2 regions of the Peribacillus sp. NPDC006672 genome follow, and region 1 is predicted to be linked to the other one. Evidence: riboswitches for the same ligand, from Rfam matches in the RefSeq annotation. Region 1 holds a riboswitch; the other holds the start of a gene.
The links. Region 1 has a riboswitch for cyclic di-GMP ahead of sinI (DNA-binding anti-repressor SinI). Riboswitches for the same ligand answer to the same signal wherever they lie in the genome.
Positions count from the first base shown of each region.

Region 1 (3,832 bases):
TGATTACCTGCATTCGCAATGATTTCCGCTTCACGTTCATGGTTCTTTGCATTCAAAACATCGTGAGGGATCCCTTTTTTAGATAAATAGGCAGAAATGACTTCAGATGTTTCGATGGCAACCGTACCGACAAGCACAGGCTGACCCTTTGTATAACGCTCGGCGATGTCTTCCACAACAGCCTTGAATTTCCCATCAGTTGACGCGTATATAAGATCTGCCCGGTCATCCCTAACGATATTCCTGTTTGTCGGGATCGCAATGACATTCATATTATAGATATTGCGGAATTCCTCTTCTTCCGTTTTGGCTGTACCAGTCATACCGGAAAGTTTTTCGTACATCCTGAAATAGTTCTGGAACGTAATCGTCGCAAGAGTCATGCTTTCATTTTGAATCTCAAGGCCTTCTTTCGCTTCAATCGCCTGGTGGAGACCTTCACTGTAACGGCGGCCCTTCATCAAACGGCCAGTGAATTGGTCAACGATGACAATCTCGCCTTCTTGGACCACATAATCCACATCCAAATGCATGGAAACATGCGCCTTCAACGCCTGATTAATATGATGATTCAAAGTAACGTGACTAATATCGAATAAATTATCGATGTTAAACGCTCTTTCAGCTCTGTTCATCCCATCTTCGGTCAGCTGAACGCCTTTTGTCTTTTCATCATACGTGTAGTCCGTATCTTTTTGTAACGTTCTCACAAACGCATTGGCTTGAATATAAAGCTGGGCCGATTTTTGTGCGGAACCGGAAATGATCAAAGGCGTTCTCGCCTCATCTATCAAAATCGAATCGACTTCATCAATGACAGCAAAGTGCAGTGGGCGCTGTACCATTTGTTCTTTATATAACACCATATTGTCACGCAGGTAATCAAAACCTAGCTCATTATTCGTGCTATACGTAATGTCAGCATTGTACGCCTCTTGTTTTTCTTCTTTAGAATGACTGTTCAAATTCAATCCGACGGTCAAGCCAAGAAAATCATACAATACACCCATCTCAGTAGCATCACGGTGGGCCAGATATTCGTTGACAGTAACGACATGTACACCTTTACCAGTAAGCGCGTTTAAATAAACCGGCATGGTGGAGGTTAATGTTTTACCTTCCCCTGTTTTCATCTCGGAGATATTTCCATCATGAAGCGATGCCCCACCCATGATTTGAACACGGTAAGGATATAGGCCTAGAGCACGCTTTGCCCCTTCACGCGCAACCGCAAAAGCCTCAACTAGCAAATCATCCACTGTTTCCCCATTTTGATAACGCTCTTTAAACTCACCTGTTTTGGCACGCAGCTGTTCATCCGATAACGCAGCCGTCTTATCAGCCAGCGCTTCGACCTGATCAGCGATTTTTTCCAAACGCTTTATTTCCCGCTTATTCGGATCAAAAACTCTATTTAATATATTAAGCATTCAATAACGCTCCTCTATTATGGTAATGATCGTTCAATAACAAAATTCATATAAGTAAGAAGAAACACACCTTCTATTATTACAATCCACGCTTAATTTTACCACTTCTATCCTAGAGGTACAACTTCATGTCACTTCCTGGCCATTGACCTGAATTCAATTCTTGCGAAAAACAATGGATAAATGAAGAGTAAAACTGTTAAAATAAAAGGAAGTATAAAAAATATATTGCAAACTCCCCACTATTCCAATGCAAATGAGAATTATCCATAACCTTCCATCACTAGATCTGTGTCCTTCTCTAGCGATAACCTGTCAAGGTAATCCAGCCTTAAAGGCTCCTTGTTTTGAATGATTTAATGTGGGCTACTCAAACTTATAAGCAGAAGATAAATAGAACATGTTTCGAGGTGGTATTGATGATTGGTGAACGTGTAAAAAAACTGCGGGAAGAAAAGAAAATGTCCATGACTGAACTCGCCGATAAAGCGGGGGTGGCAAAGTCTTACTTAAGTTCGCTCGAGCGAAACTTACAAACGAATCCTTCTATTCAATTTCTTGAAAAAATCTCCGCCGTGCTTAACATTCCTGTTGATGCCCTTCTTTACGATGCACCAAATAAGGAAAACTTGGACACTGATTGGATGAAAATCGTTGAGGAGGCTATGAATTCTGGTGTATCAAAACAACAATTCAGGGAATTCATCGAGTTTAATAAATGGAGAAAAGGTAAAGAAGAATAGTAGTTTAATAGTCTACCTACATAATCCTGAAGAATACAGCTTGAATGAACTAGATTTGCTAGAATCTCATGGAAGAATAAAACCCTATAAACAGCTAATGAATTGAACCACTGTTTATAGGGATGTTTTCGATGCTTTTCAGTACTTAGCTTTCTTCGTTCTCCTCTAATGTAACCTCAAGGCTTTCCCGTTCAAATAAAGCACTAATTTCCTCTTTTTTGAAACCCAAGCTCCTTGCTTCTAAAATCAACTTTACCCATTCTTGATCTATTTCCACATTAGCCACCTCTTCTACCTCCTAAAATACCCTTTGTATTTCAGGCAGACCAGCCATCGTAGTCGCTAAACCTTAGACCTGTGCCTTTGCGCCCTCATCTTTCAATAAGTTTGCCTTTGTCGTGGTACCTCTTACCAAATACATTCTTTTAATCATATTATAACGGATATACACTCCATATATTGCTATTTTATGTCGGTAATCTATCTAAATGCAAACCTTTTATCCGACAAAATATTACAATATTGGGAAAATGCAACATTCAATTCAATCATTATCAAAGTCCTATTCTATTCGTTTTTTATAAAACGAGGATAACTGCATTCATTAACCATTCGATGGGACCTATTAATTCTCTCCACTTTAAGTGCATCCAAGGCTTTTTGCACAGTTAAGTCCTCACCGCAGATCGGGCAAAGCCACTTTCCATATTCTGCACTGCTAAAGGAAGCCCTATAGCATTTATGGCAATTCTTTCGATACAAAAAAAAACACTCCCTCTGCACCTTGATCAAATTGTTTTTTATAAAAAACTAATTGTTCTTTTTAAAGAACTGACAATTTGAGTATAGTACAAAAGATAGAGGTGTTTGAATAGGTAAAACTAACTATTTATCTCATTAAAGAACAAAAACCGTTCGTTAAAATGAATTTCGAAAGGCAAATGATACGGTCATTTTTTATACCTTTTGATTCATTTCCATCTAAACTTAGTAAAATAGTAATAAAATAATCAACAGCACTCGTCGGCTATGAATGTAATGGTAAACTACCAAAATGCTAAAAAAGCACAACCCAGAGACTGGGCTGTGCTTTTGATTTCAGATTCATCATTAACTAGGTTCAATTAATCCGTAGCGTCCATCTTTACGTCGGTACACCACGTTCGTTGTGTTAGTATCCGCATTCGTATATACGAAGAAACTGTGACCAAGCATATTCATTTGTAAAATGGCTTCTTCACTGTCCATCGGCTTCAAATCAAAGCGCTTATTGCGGACCACTTCAATATCAGTATCATCTTCGAATTCATCCATCACTTCGTCAACTTCCGTATTGAAGGCGAATGCCTCGGGAGTCGTAGATAAGTTGTTCCGGAACTTACGATTGACCTTTGTTTTATGTTTACGAATTTGGCGTTCAAGCTTATCATTGATCAAGTCAATGGCAGCATACATATCCGCATTTTCCTCTTCAGCGCGAAGAACCAAATTCTGCATAGGAATCGTCACTTCGACCTTGGATGTATTATTGTTCACTTTCAAATTCACTAACACATTTGCATCTGGTGTATTGTTAAAATATCGTTCTAACTTGCCAATTTTCTTTTCGACGTATTCTCGAATTGCTGGAGTTACCTCAATGTTTTCACCGCGTACGTT
Region 1 is NZ_JBNNOR010000003.1:206,282-210,113, reverse strand. Features, by position in the region: gene secA (preprotein translocase subunit SecA) at 1-1,430, opposite strand, end outside; gene ACQKKK_RS06900 (helix-turn-helix domain-containing protein) at 1,850-2,173, shown strand; gene sinI (DNA-binding anti-repressor SinI) at 2,319-2,459, opposite strand; cyclic di-GMP riboswitch class I at 2,491-2,575, opposite strand; gene hpf (ribosome hibernation-promoting factor, HPF/YfiA family) at 3,284-3,832, opposite strand, start outside.

Region 2 (3,832 bases), on a different contig from region 1:
TGAGAGCTGCTAAACCCCTTAATGAGTCGAATTCCTCATATCTACTAGTCATATCCTCCTCCAACCATTTTTTTTATAATATAGCATTTGTTCTTAATAAAGTATATATAGTTCTATAAAACAGACAAAATTAGACAAAAAAAGTAAAAGTTAAACCATATTATCCTAACTTTCAATTATTAAATGTTTAATGGGCGTACTATTAGTATTTAATAATTAAGGAGAGTATTTGAAAGAAGGAACACATCATGGTTAAGTTAAATCGAAGTTTCAGATTATGAAAAAGGGATTTCGGACTTTTGTCCAGGAGGATAAACACTGTTCCTATCACCCTTAATTCACTTAAGGGATGGATTTTGCGGATCATCCAGCAGTTATGGATTAAAGAGGAAACATTCAAGCTGCTGATGCTAATTCGTCCTAAGAGGGATACAAATTAGATAATCAAATAGAACCAATAATGCTGATTGACATAATAATGTAAAGATGGTAAGTTCAATCTGAATATTCGTTATAAAGAACAATGTGTTCGTTAAAGGTTGGAAGTTTGAAGGATTAAAGTAATGAAAAATGTAAAATAATAAATTCTACTTTTAAATATATATACCTATCATTTATTAAAAGCAAAAGCTCAATTAATGAGTTATAGAAAGGATGAATTTTAATGCCTTTATACCAAATGAGAGAAATATGGACACCTTTAAAATTAGTTGGAGTTAAGTTTTTTAAAACAGATGAAGGAAGTATTTTTATGAAAGTTTTTAATAAACGTCGAAGAAAGTTAAATTAATGCATTTTTTTAATGGCAGTTCAGCTTGTTTATGATTGATCGGAATTTCCCAATATACCTAGTTTTAAGACAATTTCTTTGAAGGATTTTGTAGAATGATGGCAGAAATTAACGAAAATTATTAATGATTAATACTTTAGTTTTAAAGTATAATTAACATGAATATAGTATTAAAGGCTTAGAAAAAATATAATGGGGTGTCGACTTCTTAAAAAAGTAGAATTGCACGCCATGAAACTAAATGGGAAAATTAAATGTTAAATATTCTTGAGAAAAGCAAACCTATTGAAAAGTAGGGACGCAAAATTACAGGTCTAAGGCTATGCTAAGACGGCTGTGTTACCACAAATTAGGCGGGAATTTTCATGAAAGCAAACAATGAATTAGAAGAATGGGTTTATTTAATGTTGGAGGCGAAAAACTCAGGATTATCCATTGAAGATGTGCGTGACTTCATCGTAACAAATAAATCTAGAGTAAAACAGTAAATCATGGGATTAGCAATATTTACTTTAGGGAAGGCTGATATACAGTCTTCTTTTTTTGTGGATCCTCTAAGGGATAAATAGGAATTTTAAGTTCACCTAACCTTCTATAGTTTTACGAAAAATAACCTACAAAAAAATAGTGAATAATACCTAAATGTTTTCGGGTATGTGCCGATATAACTATAAAGATCAAGCAAAGGGACTTCGCGGCAGGCGATGTCAGATAGCTGCCATCAAAATAAAAGGAGATTATTTGATGACAAAAAACAAATTCATTACGTTCGAGGAAGTTTATGAAAAGAAACAAAGAAGCAAGAAGATTTTTATTGGGACTTATATTACCATTACTTTAGTATTGATTTCATTGATGACTTATTTAATGGGGCAATCATGATAGAGGGTGTCGAATGGGCTGAGGAATCGGTCCTTTTTGTTTCTTTTTCATTTGGCTTTTACACCAAATGAACTACATATATTCAACTGATGATTTTGATATTCCGTCAGTTATGAACTTTTTGTGATCATATCTTTTAATATTTCTTTAAAAATTCAGATTTTACCCTTTTGTAGATTCATTCCGCTTGCCAATCACCAATTTATATGTGATTATCAAATAAAAGAGCTATATTCCTTATTTTTGAAAAAAAGGATTAGGACAACAGTATGAAATGGTGGCTCAATTATATTGGAGTGGAAAATTCAAATGGATTTTTTTGATGTTTTAAAAGACACTTTTGCCAAAGGAGAGTCTGGGCAGGATGTTACTGTAAATGAACTTGTGGAGGAGATTAAGGAGAAATTAAGCGGGATCATGGAAGAACCTGATAGTATATGATCCGTAGATATTTCGTCCCGGGTTTGCTCGTTTTATGGGCGATGGTCATCTTCTTTTTTTCCTCGCAAACGTATGAGGAGCAAAGCATTTCCCCTTTATTAGCACAGTTCAATACGCCGTATTGGTATGATAGATTAAGCGGCATTTCATTCATGTATGGTGGTGTTGAAGTAAGTGTCCAAACAGCTGGAGTGAACGGTTTTCTGGAGTTTTTCCTTCGGAAGGGTGCCCATCTTTTTATCTTTTTTGTGTTTGGATTATTGACATATGGTGTTTGGCGCCGTTTTGTGAAGAATCCTGTTCTTTCGTTTTCAGGCGCTTTTTTATGCGTCCTTTTTTATGCGAGTGCGGACGAGCTGCATCAAAAACTAACGGGTGGACGAACTCCCTTGTGGCAGGATGTCATGCTGGACACGTTTGGCGGTTTGCTGGGAATTTTCTTTTTTCTTATCTTTTATCGATGGAGAAGTCCTAGAATCTGAAGAAATCATTTCACATAAACTTCTAACAATATGCTTTTCTTTTGGAGTGCCCGCACAGGAAAAAATGAATAAAAACAAGTATAAAAGCAGTGGATTTCGCAAGTGAAATCGCACTGCTTTTCGTGTTTTTTAGGATGAAAATCTTTTTATTCTATTGGCTGATGAATTGTTATTTACGTATAATCGAATATCCCAGATGAAAAGTCATAACAAAGTAAGTGGAGAGTTGAAAATTGCCGTCTCTTGACGGCAATGTCAACTTTTCATTCTTCCTTAGAATAATTCAAATGTAGCTACGCTCTTTTATATGTCTTTAACAATCCTGATAGGCTGCACAGCATTATTATTCTGGGCTTTATTTGGTTCTGCATTTAAGAAGATATTTGCAAAATACGATAATGTGTTTATTACTCATTTATTCTGCCATTGCAATTTTCTAAAGAAAGGCCCATTTGGAATGAATCCACATGAGCGAAAGTAACATGCCGAAGTTAGAGGGATTTCGACCGCATAAAGGGATTACAACAACATGCTTCTTTTTTATCGTTATCCCTTATATATATAAATAAATGATAACCTGTGAGGGTGATTGATGAGTGAGGAGACAAAATAAGGTTCAACTGGGAGCATTGGCGATTATTCTCCTGGCTTTAGCAGCAGGGGTTTGTATCATTTTTCTTTGGCCGAGCGGTTCAAAAAGCGTTGTGGAAGATTTTTATGAGTATGAAAGTGAAGCGGAGTTCGGGAAGTCCTGGGATTTGTTAAGTTCTGAAATGAAGCTGCGGTTTCCGAATCGGGCAGATTATGTACAAAATCGCTCCCATGTGTTTTTACAGCATATGGATGTGGAGACCTTTCAGTATGATATAGGCCGAATTAAGAAAGTGAAGAACTGGAGTCTGGATAAGGGTGGAAGGGTGCATAAAACGGCCTTTAAAATTCCAGTTACACAGGTCTTCAATTCTCGCTTTGGGGTGTTTAAATTGGAACAGGAATGCTATGTCGTAAAAGAAAAAGGCGAATGGCGTTTGTTATGGGATTATCAGTTTGAATAGATTCCTCTCCTTTTTCAGGCTCAAGTTCGTTTTAGTGAAAAGGGAGAGGCGATGCTCTCTTGTAATGATTCCAATAGATCTACTTATCATGAAACATATTTCATTCTTGAGCGATCACTGATGGCTTTCAGAATAAACATTTTGTCCTGTGTGCTCAGCATAGCCCAGCTGCCTGCTTTGAT
Region 2 is NZ_JBNNOR010000001.1:406,142-409,973, forward strand. Features, by position in the region: gene ACQKKK_RS01995 (acyltransferase family protein) at 1-52, opposite strand, end outside; cyclic di-GMP riboswitch class I at 1,056-1,137, shown strand; gene ACQKKK_RS02000 (anti-repressor SinI family protein) at 1,156-1,278, shown strand; gene ACQKKK_RS02005 (hypothetical protein) at 1,535-1,672, shown strand; gene ACQKKK_RS02010 (hypothetical protein) at 1,964-2,113, shown strand; gene ACQKKK_RS02015 (VanZ family protein) at 2,110-2,595, shown strand; gene ACQKKK_RS02020 (hypothetical protein) at 3,192-3,650, shown strand.
Region 2: it holds a riboswitch for cyclic di-GMP, as region 1 does, so the genes downstream of both, ACQKKK_RS02000 (anti-repressor SinI family protein) here and sinI (DNA-binding anti-repressor SinI) in region 1, are expected to answer to the same signal.